One region of the Dactylosporangium sp. NPDC000555 genome, then DNA from elsewhere that is predicted to be linked to it. Evidence: riboswitches for the same ligand, from Rfam matches in the RefSeq annotation. Region 1 holds a riboswitch; each other region holds the start of a gene.
The links. A riboswitch is a leader RNA that binds a small molecule or an ion and turns the genes downstream of it on or off. The one in region 1 is predicted to bind cyclic di-AMP.
Positions count from the first base shown of each region.

Region 2: linked by a shared signal. The riboswitch ahead of ABT297_RS35445 (C39 family peptidase) and the one ahead of ABT297_RS11740 (C39 family peptidase) in region 1 are both predicted to bind cyclic di-AMP.
Region 3: linked by a shared signal. The riboswitch ahead of ABT297_RS26855 (C40 family peptidase) and the one ahead of ABT297_RS11740 (C39 family peptidase) in region 1 are both predicted to bind cyclic di-AMP.

Region 1 covers NZ_JBEPDB010000013.1:136,987-140,252, forward strand. The annotation lists gene ABT297_RS11730 (TetR/AcrR family transcriptional regulator) at 1-366, shown strand, start outside; gene ABT297_RS11735 (C40 family peptidase) at 386-1,345, opposite strand; cyclic di-AMP (ydaO/yuaA leader) riboswitch at 1,668-1,810, shown strand; gene ABT297_RS11740 (C39 family peptidase) at 2,131-2,820, shown strand; gene ABT297_RS11745 (ferredoxin reductase family protein) at 2,804-3,266, shown strand, end outside.
Region 2 covers NZ_JBEPDB010000087.1:22,716-25,981, forward strand. The annotation lists gene ABT297_RS35440 (SLAC1 family transporter) at 1-704, shown strand, start outside; gene ABT297_RS35445 (C39 family peptidase) at 757-1,518, opposite strand; cyclic di-AMP (ydaO/yuaA leader) riboswitch at 1,926-2,064, opposite strand; gene ABT297_RS35450 (MFS transporter) at 2,306-3,266, shown strand, end outside.
Region 3 covers NZ_JBEPDB010000051.1:11,540-14,805, forward strand. The annotation lists gene ABT297_RS26850 (methyltransferase domain-containing protein) at 1-653, opposite strand, end outside; gene ABT297_RS26855 (C40 family peptidase) at 709-1,641, opposite strand; cyclic di-AMP (ydaO/yuaA leader) riboswitch at 1,706-1,853, opposite strand; gene ABT297_RS26860 (hypothetical protein) at 2,081-2,221, opposite strand; gene ABT297_RS26865 (DUF5753 domain-containing protein) at 2,218-3,045, opposite strand.

The DNA of each region.
Region 1 (3,266 bases):
CTCGGACCGGGCGTGATGGCCAAGTACGAGCACGAGCTCGCCGCGTTCGACGACACCGGGCTCTGCGACGTCGACATCGACGCCGCCCTGACCTACCTGCTCGGGTTCGTGCAGTCCCACTGCCGATCGGCCCACGACGCCGCCCGGGCCGCGACCGACACCGCGATGAGCGACGCCGACTGGTGGGCCGCCAACCTACCCGTGCTCGCCCGCGCCCTCGACCCGCACACCTATCCCCGCGCCGCCCGCATCGGCTCCGCCGCCGGCGAAGCGCAGGGCAGCGCGTGGCAGGCCGACCGCGCCTGGACCTTCGGCCTCGAACGCACCCTCGACGGCCTCGCCGCCCTCATCGACAACGCCGGCTGAGGCCGGCACGCTGTGTGGGTCAGCCGGGTCGGCGGTATCCGGTGATGGGCCGGCCTTCGAGTTTGGCCATGCGCACGTAGTCGCCTGTGGTCGGGGCGTGGACCATCCAGCCGCCGCCGACGTAGATGCCCACGTGGTGCAGGTCGCTGTGGAAGAACACGAGGTCGCCGGGGCGCAGGTCGGCGCGCGCGACGGCCTTGGTGTCGTCCCACTGCCATTTGGTGTAGTGGCGCAGCTTGACGCCGGCGGCGGCCCAGGCGGTGAGGGTGAGGCCGGAGCAGTCGTAGCCGTTGGGGCCGGTCGCGCCCCAGACGTAGGGCTTGCCGATGAGGTCGCAGGCTTTCTTCGCCGCGGTACCGCCGGGGCCACCGATGTAGTCGACGGGGCAGGCGACGGGCTTGAGGGTGCCGGTGGCGCCGCTGCTGCCGTACACCTGCTGGCGCAGCTTCTGCAGCTCGGTGAGCTTGCCCTCGATCTGGGTCTTCTTCGCCGCGAGGTCGGCGTCCTGCGTGGTCTGCTGGGCGATGAGCGTGTCCAGGGTGTGCTTGTCGCCGGCGAGCTTGTCCCGGGCGGCGGCGACGCCCTGGATCTCGGCGTGTTGGTTGCGGGCGATCGCGTTGACCGTTGCGAGCTGGTCCAGCAGGTCGGTCGGGGTGTTGCCGCGCAGCAGCGCGTCGAGCGTGGTGATCCGGCCGATCTTGTACTGCTGCACGGCGATGTCGCTGACGCGGCCCATGGCGGCGTCGACCTGGGCCTCCAGCGGCTTCAGCTGTTGCTGCAGGGCTGCGGCCTTGGCCCGGTTCTCCTTGAGCTGGGAGTGGACCTGGTTGTACTGCTCGATGGTGGGTTCGAGCTGGTTCCACATGTCGTCGATCTGCTTTTCCAGCTCCGCCGGTGTCGGCTCGGCCTGCGCGGTCCCGGTGCCGGCCAGCAGCAACGCGATCGCGGCGAGGACCGCGACGACGATACGAGCCGGCATCCGGCTCGGCGGCATCGCCGGGGCGCCGGAGGTGCGGAAGGCAGGGACACGTCGCGGGCGGCGTGGCGGCACGTGCAACAGGCTCCTCGACTCGGCGGCGCCAGACGTCCGCGCCGACCGGAGGTGATCGGCGCCGGCGCCGGGCCGCAGCCGACCTTACGCACTGGCCCCATCGAGCACAAGGCTGCTTCCTATGATCGATAGGAGATGGCACTCATCGATTGCGCAACCTTCTTCCAGGTAGCGGGCATTGGCAGGGCTGGTGGCCTTGAGTAACGTCTTGGCTCGCCTGACCCGGTTCGTGCTCACAACAGGTGGCGCCGGGACGGGCCCGCTGAGTCGTGCATGCACGAGCCGGGGACCCACCGCAAGTCTGGGGTGAATCCGCGGGCCGATGGCCTGTGGTAGGGCGACCTTCGCGCCCGAATCCGTCAGCTAACCCGGTAGGCGGATGCGTAAGGAGATATGCCTGTGCACAGCCGGCGCAACCCCCACCGCAGACGTCTTTGCCAGCCGCGGACTTGCTCGGCTGCACGCCGATCGGCGTAGCCGGTTTCCGCTGAGCGGCGGGCGGCCCGCTGCCCTGCCGTGTGTGGCCTTCGGACCGCCGCTCGCGAGCACCGCTGAAGCCTTGTGCCATCACACGCCCAGCACGCTGCGGGCGTGGCAGTACACGCTGTCCTGTGCGTGATCCCGCACCTGGCGTTGACCGATGCTGCCGCCCCGGGCCGGAGCCTTGGAGAGTCGCTATGAATCCTGTACGTGTATGTTGGCCGCGCGTCGCCGTGATCTCGTGTGCCCTGCTCGCCGCGGCCGCCGCGGCCGGCATCGTGCTCGGCCGGCTCGGCGATCCGCCGTCCGTCGGCGCCGCTTCGGCCGGCACGGCGCTGACGACCCAACAGCCGGCGGCGGAGCAGGGTGCGGACCAGCCCACCGATGACGCGCCCGCGCCGGCGCCGTCGACGAAGGTCCTCGACTACGAGTTCCAGTTGCAGCCCAACTTTTACTACTGCGGGCCGGCCGCGACCCGGATCGCGCTCACGGCGGCCGGTCACGCCATCAGCCAGGACCAGGCGGCTGCCATGCTGGGCACGACCACCAGCGGGACGGATTCGGCTCTGGACACCACCCGGGCGCTCAACAGCGTGCTCGGCCACGGCAGGACGGTGTACCAGACCAGAGAGATCCCGGCCTACCCGGCAACCTCGGCCCAGGCGGCTCAGCTCCAGGCGGACGTGGTGAACACCATCGGCAGCGGCCGGGCCATTGTCGCCAACATCGCCGGGCATCTCACCGACGACGCCGGTGTCGTCCACGCTTACGAGGGCGGGCACTACCTCACCCTCGTCGGATACCGGGACGACGGCAACACGGTGAAGATCGCCGATCCGGCCAACCCCAGCGGCGACGGCACCTACTGGGTGAGCACCCCCAAGCTGGCCGATTGGATCTCCCAGCGTGGCTACTCGTATTGAGCGCCGGCACGGTCTGCGATCACCGGCCGGCAACGGTGCACGATCGTGGTGGCGGGATCTCCTGGGACCCGCCCTGGCGTCCGGCATGCTGGTCGTCGTCGCGATGTGGGCGGCCGGGGGAGGACTGCACGGGCTCGGCGATCTGGCCGCCGGCGCCACATCGATCGGCCGGCTGACCGGCCTGCTCTCGGCCGACCTGCTGCTCGTCCAGGTCCTGCTGATGGCGCGGGTACCGGTCATCGAACGCGCCTACGGCCAGGACCGGCTGACCCGCTGGCACCGGCTGATCGGGTTCGCGTCGTTCAACCTGATGCTCGCCCACATCGTGCTGATCACCGTCGGGTACACCTGGACCCTCCACGTGTCATTGGCGCACCAGGCGTGGGAACTGCTCACCGGCTACCCCGGGATGTTGCTGGCGACCGCCGGCGCCGTCGCGCTGGTCC
Region 2 (3,266 bases), on a different contig from region 1:
CCCCGATCGTCGGCATGCTGTTGTCGATCGGGCTGATGCCGCATGCCCCCGCCGCTGGCCGGTCGCTGTTCGGGCTGTTCGCCGCGGCCACGATCGTGCTCGCGGGCTGGCTGACCGGCCAGTGGATCATGGGCGGCCTGGATCTGGACCGGCTGCATCCCGGATACGTGCTGCCCGCCGTCGCCGGAGGGCTGATCGCCGCGATCGGCGCGGCGACGGCCGGCTGGCCGGGACTCGCCCGCGTGTTCTTCGGATTCGGTCTGGTGTCGTGGCTGCTCATCGGCTCGATCATCCTGGCCCGGCTGTACTTCCGCCCGCCGTTGCCGGCCCAGCTGCAGCCGACGCTGGCGATCGACGTCGCCCCGCCCGCGCTCGCCGGGATCGCCTATCTGGCCGTCACCCGGGGCCGGGTCGACGCCGCCGCCTTCGTGCTCGGCGGCTACACGCTGCTCACGGCCCTCGTCCAGGTGCGCCTCATCGGGGTGTACCGGCGCCTGCGCTTCACCCCCGGGTTCTGGGCGTTCGCGTTCCCTTACGCCGCCGTCGCCACGTTCACGCTGCACTGGCTCGCCTACGCGCGCCCGCCGGCGTACCAGGTCTGGGTCTGGCTGGTGCTGCTGGCGATCACCGTGTTCATCGCCGCCCTCGCGGCCGAGACGGCCACGGCGCTCGCCCGGCACCGTTTCCTGCCGCAGCCCCGCTGACGCACGGGCGGGCCGGCTCGACGAGCCGGCCCGCCCGTTTCCTTCGGGATACTCAGGCGGAGTAGCCGCGAGCCGCCATCCAGTGCGCCATGTTGCTGGTCGCCATCCAGTACGTCTTCGGGCCGAACATGCCGGACGGGTCGGCGACCTGAACGGCACGGCCGTTGTCGCGGTAGCCGACGATCGCGATGAAGTGGCCGCCCGAGAACTCGTGCCAGACGCCGACCGCGTCCGTCGCCCCGCCGACGATGTTCGCCACGATCGCGCGGTCACCGCTGATGGCCCGCACGACGTCCTCCTGCACGCGCGTGGCCTCCTCGGCCGTCGCGCGCTGCCCCGGGATCCACCGGGTCTGGTACACGTCCTTGCCCAGCACGCTGTTGAGCACCCGCGTGGTGTCGGCGGCCGAGTTGGTGCCGCTGGTCGTGGTGCCGAGCCTCCTCGCGATCTCGTCCTGGGACATGTTGACGCCGTCCGCGGTCAGCACGATGCGGGTCGAGGCCGGGCCGCAGTAGTAGTAGTTCGGCTGGAACTGGAAGTCGTACTGCAGGACCTTCTCCGCCGGCGCCTCGGGGGCCGGGCTCGTCGGCTCCGGGTTCGCCGGCGCGGCGCCGATCGCCGGCCGGTTGTTCCCGTCGGCGGCTCCCATCGCGGCGACCGCCGTGTCGTGGGCCCCGGCCGGCGTCTCGGTCTGGTTGAACACCACTGCGGTGGTGACGGCGGCCACGAGCAGGGCGGCCGAGCCCAGCACCGCCGGGTACAGGCGGTGGGTGGTGGTGCGGTGGAGCAGCGGACGAATCGATCGGTGACGCATGTGGTACTCCAAAAGCAGGCTGCCGCACGTGGTCGGCGGATCGGATGGCGACGCTGAGCCACGGCGTTCACGGCACGGACCGGCGCGAGGGCAGGCGAAGGCGGCCCGCACACGGCGATGCCGTGCCGGGCGTGCCGTCGTGCGACGGGAACGCGGAAGTGTCGTGGCTCTTTTAGAGGCGGCATCGCGGCAGCGTCAGACGCCCGCTTCGCGCGGCGACCGGGCCGCGAGCGGTGCGAGGAGGGGTCCGGAGACGGGGGTCTGACCTCAGCCGTCGAGCGCCGGGCAGCAGGGCCGGTGCGGCCTCGTGCTGCCCGATGTCCTACCGTGCGGTGGTGTCCCGCCGGGGTGCGGTGCGGGTGCCGCGGCTAGGGGGCGCGCCATGCCAGAGGTCGTACACCGTTGAAGTCTCCTTCCGATGCCGCCTACCGGGTTAGCTGACGGATTCGGGCTGGAAGTGCCCTACCGCGGGCGGTGACGCCCGCGGATTCACCCCGGGACTGCATGGGTCCCCGGCTCGTTCGCACGACTCGGCGGGTCCGCGCCGGCGCCATTTCGCAATGGCAGACGACCGGCTCGGACCGCCTGACCCTACTGGCCGGTACGGGGGTTGCCAAGCGTTCAACCGGGTCCTGCAAGTGGACGCCATTGGCGTACCTGCCAGCCGGTATGGCGGCATGCGGGTAGCCGGGCGACCCGGACGGCCGGTGGCAGCGATGTCCGGCTCATACGCGTTCAGCAACACTGGTCGGCGTCAACCCCCGGCCCGAGAAGGTTTCTCGTCACCGTGAGTTCCCGGTCTTCGACCACGCGCCCGGACGCAAAACACTCCGACTCCCCCTGGGCACCGCTGCGCTGCCGCACCTTCCGCGCGCTGTGGCTCGCCATGGCCGCCGCCAACGCCGGCATGGCGATGCAGGTCGTGGGCGCCCAGTGGCTCGCCGCCGGCGCCGGCGCGAACGGACGGCACGCGGCCGCCGACATCCTCGTCACGCTGGTACAGGCGGCGGGCATGCTGCCCATCCTGGTGCTCGGCCTGCCGGCCGGCGTGCTGGCCGACCTGGTGGACCGCAGGCGCCTGCTCATCCGGGTCCAGCTCGGCACCGCCCTCGTCGGCCTGCTGCTCGCGGCGCTGGCCATGGACGGCCGGATCCAGTCGATGACGCTGCTCTCGCTGCAGTGCGCGCTCGGTGTGGGTGCGGCCTTCACGATGCCCGCGTTCGGGTCGCTGACCCCGGAGCTGGTGGAACGCCGGCACCTGCCGCAGGCCTCGGCGCTCGGGGCGATCAGCGCCAACGTCACACGGGCCGCCGGCCCGGCGACCGCCGGTTTCCTCATCGCACGGGCCGGCGCGTCGGCCGTGTTCGCGCTGCACGCCGTGACCGTCATCGTGTTCGTCGTGGTGCTGACCGTCTGGCGTCCCGAGCGCCCGTCCGCCCCGCGCTGCACGGAGCCCTTCGGCGCGGCGCTCGGTGCGGGATGGCGATACGTTCGCAGCACGCCGGTCGTACGCCGGATTCTCGGGCACGCGCTGGTGTTCCTGCTGCCCGGCTCGGCGCTGCTGGCGCTGCTGCCGCTGCTGGCGGCCAACCGGCTCGGCCTCGGCGTCACCGGACTCGGCGTGCTGCTCGGTGCGCTCGGCGCCGGCGCGGTGGCCGGCGCGATCGTCCAGCCGCGGCTGCGCGCGCTGCCCGCCCGGGACCGCATGGCCGCCGCCGCGGGCGTGTTCCTGGCGGCGCTCGTGATCG
Region 3 (3,266 bases), on a different contig from region 1:
GCGTCGAGGTAGGGCCGCAGGCCGGTGCCCCTGAACCACTCGAACACCGGGTCGTCGCCCGGTAGCACGTGGTAGTAGGTCGTCTCCCAGGCGTCGACCGTGAGGCCCGTCACGCTGAGTAGCCGTACGTACTCCGCTGCCTCGAGCACGGGCGTGGCCGAGCGCGGCCCGGTGGCCTCCAGCGCGCCGGCGAGCAGCGGTGCCCAGCGCGGCCGGCTCGCGACCCGTCCGAACCCGGGGTCGTGCGTGGTGATCGGCACCTGGAAGGCGAGCGTCCCGCCGTCGTCCAGCCCGGCGGCCCAGGCCGGCAGCAGCGCCTCGTGGTCGTCGACCCACTGCAACGAGGCGTTGGCCACGATCACGTCGACGGAGCCGCGCTGCGGGCGCCACTGCCCGGCGTCGCCGAGCCGGAAGCGCAGCTGCGGAGTCTGCAGCTCGGTGGCTGCGGCGATCATCTGCGGCGAGGAGTCGATGCCGAGGATCGCGGCGTCCGGCCAGCGCTCGGCGAGCGTGGCGGTCATCGTCCCGGGCCCGCAGCCGAGGTGCACGACCGCGACCGCGCCGGTGGTCGGGATCCGGGCCACGAGTTCCCGGAACGGCCGGGCCCGCTCCTCGGCGAAGCGGTTGTACTGCTGCGGGTCCCACGAGGCCATGTCCCAATGATGAAGGGCCGCGGATCGATGCGATCCGCGGCCCCTCGTCGCCGGGTCAGGTCTTGACGCGGCCGAATCCGTAGATGCTGTCGATGTCGACCTTCGCGTATCTGACGACGTCGCCCGTGTGTGGTGCATGGATGATCGTGTTGTTGCCGACGAAGATCCCGACGTGCCCGAGTCCGTTGTAGAACACCAGGTCGCCCGGGGCCAGCGAGGACCGCGGGATGTGCGCCACGGTGTTCCACTGGCTGGCCGCGTTGTGCGGCAAGGTCACGCCCGCGGCCTTCCACGCCCCCATCGTCAGGCCGGAGCAGTCCCAGCTGCTCGGGCCCGCCGCGCCCCACTTGTAGGGCTTGCCGAGCTGGGCCTGCGCGAAGCTCACGACGGCGCCGGCGCTGCCGGAGACCGCGGGCAGGTTGCCCGGGTCCATCTTCGGCGGATTGACCTTCGTGCTGCCGGCGGCGACCGCCTTCTTCTGCAGGGCCTCGAGCTTCTTGACGTCGCCCTCGATCTTCTTGCGCTGGTTCTCGAGGTCGGCCTTCTGCGTGTTCTGCGCCGCGATGGTCTGGTCGAGCTGCTTCTTCTCGTCGTCGACCTTCGACTTGGCGGCCTTGTAGTCGTCGATCTCCTTCTGCTGCTGCCGCGTGAACTGCTGCAGCAGCGACAGCTTGTCCATCAGCGAGTCCGACGACGTCGCGTTGAGCATGATGGAGAGGCTGCGAAGGTTGCCCGACGTCTTGAACGCGGCGATCGCCACGCCCTCGACGCTGGCGTTGGCGGCAGCCATGTTGTCCTCGAGCGGCTTGAGCTTCGTCTGCAGCTCGGTCGCCTTGGTCTGGGAGGCCGCGAGATCGATATTGATCTTGTTCCACGCCTCGATGGTCGCCTCGAGATCCTTGTTCGACTTGTCGAGCTGGGCCTCGATCTCAGCGAGCGTGGGTTCGGCGTGTGCGACCGCCGCTGGCGCCAGCACGGTGAGTGACACGAGCCCGATGAACAAGGTTCGCAGCAGTGACCGACCGGCACGGTGTCCAGTGGACAAGGAAAGACCCTTCTTCACCGACCGCCTACCGGGTTAGCTGACGGGTTCGGGCTAGAAGGACGCCCTACCGCGACGTTGCGGATTCACCCCACACGAATGTTTGTGGGTCCCCGGTTCGATGCGCGCACCCAAAGGTGATCGGGTGGCGCCGAGTTCGATTCGGCGGCGCTTGCCCGGCGCCGTCCGGGGTGGACGGCGGACTGCCGAACAGGCCAGGGCCTAACTTAACGTGATCATCCGCCATGCGAAAGGCGTGCGTCCCCCTCGATATCTAATAAACCTAAAAGTCCGGATTACTGCCGGTTGGTCTTCCACATCGGACAGTGACATTTGCCGGGGGCTTGATTCGGGTGTGCCGGGCGAGGCGCGATATCGATCGCGTTCAGCGATGCCGCGCGGCCGACGTCGGCCCGCGCTCGTGGCCGACGCCGTTCGGCGGGCCGCCGCGGCCGGCCGGCGGCCCGAGCAGGCCGGTGCCGCGTTCGCTGCCCGGGGCCGCGTAGTAGCCGGCCGGCCGGCTCACTTCAGGTCGTGGGCGACCTGTCGCAGAAGGTCCAGCGTGGCTTCCTGCGACAGGGCGCGCTGGCCGAGTCGTTCGAGGATGCCGCGGTACGTCGTGATGAGCTCCGGCTCCTCCCAGAGCAACTGCTGGCGGTAGAGCACCCCGTCGTCCGCGCCGAACTCCAGCACCGTGAAGTCGCCCTCCCAGCCGGCGTGGAACCCGGCGTTGAGGGGGACGACGCGCACGTCGGTGTACGGGCGCTGGGCGAACTCGATCGTGTGCTCGAGCTGGTCGATCAGCAGCGCCTCGTCGCCGGGGGCGGGGCTTCGGCGCAGCACCGACTCGTCCAGGATCACCTGGATGTGGGGCGGCTCCTCGCGGTTGAACAACTCCTCCTGGCGGCGCATGTGGAACTCGACGCGGCGCTCGGCGAGCGGGGACTCCGCGTCGCTGGTGGCGTGGGCGTACCGCCGCGTCTGCAGCAGTGTCGGGAACATGATCGGCGAGAACTCGCCGATGCGGGTCGCCTCCGCCTCGAACCCGACGTAGGTGATCAACTGACCGAGCAGCATCGGGCGGTACTCGTCCCACCACATCCGCCGTTTCGCCGCGCGGGCCAGCTCGAGCAGCTCGTCGACCGTTCGCGGGTCGTGAACCCGGTAGTAGGCCAGCAGGCTGCGCAGGTCGCTCACCGAGATGGCGACGGTGCCGTTCTCGATACGGATGAGCTTGGACAGCGACCACTCCATCTCGGCGGCCACGAGGTCCTGGGTCAGTTCCCGCTCGCGCCGCAGCCGTCGCAGCTCGGCACGGAGGCGGCGCTTGCCCACGATAGGCCCGCTCATGGACCATCACCCCAATCGCGTACAAATGGCATCGCCCAGGTCGAGGGCTCCGCGTTTCTACCCGGATTGCGGCAGATGCACCTAGCGCGTTCCGATTTCTCGTAACTGGCTACTGCGGGGCGTGCGTATCCAGGAAGATTCTCGCCATCACGGCGGCTGGATCGCCCAGGTCGGTGGAGGCACGCCTCATGGTTCCCGGCTACCCGCCGTACAACCTCCCG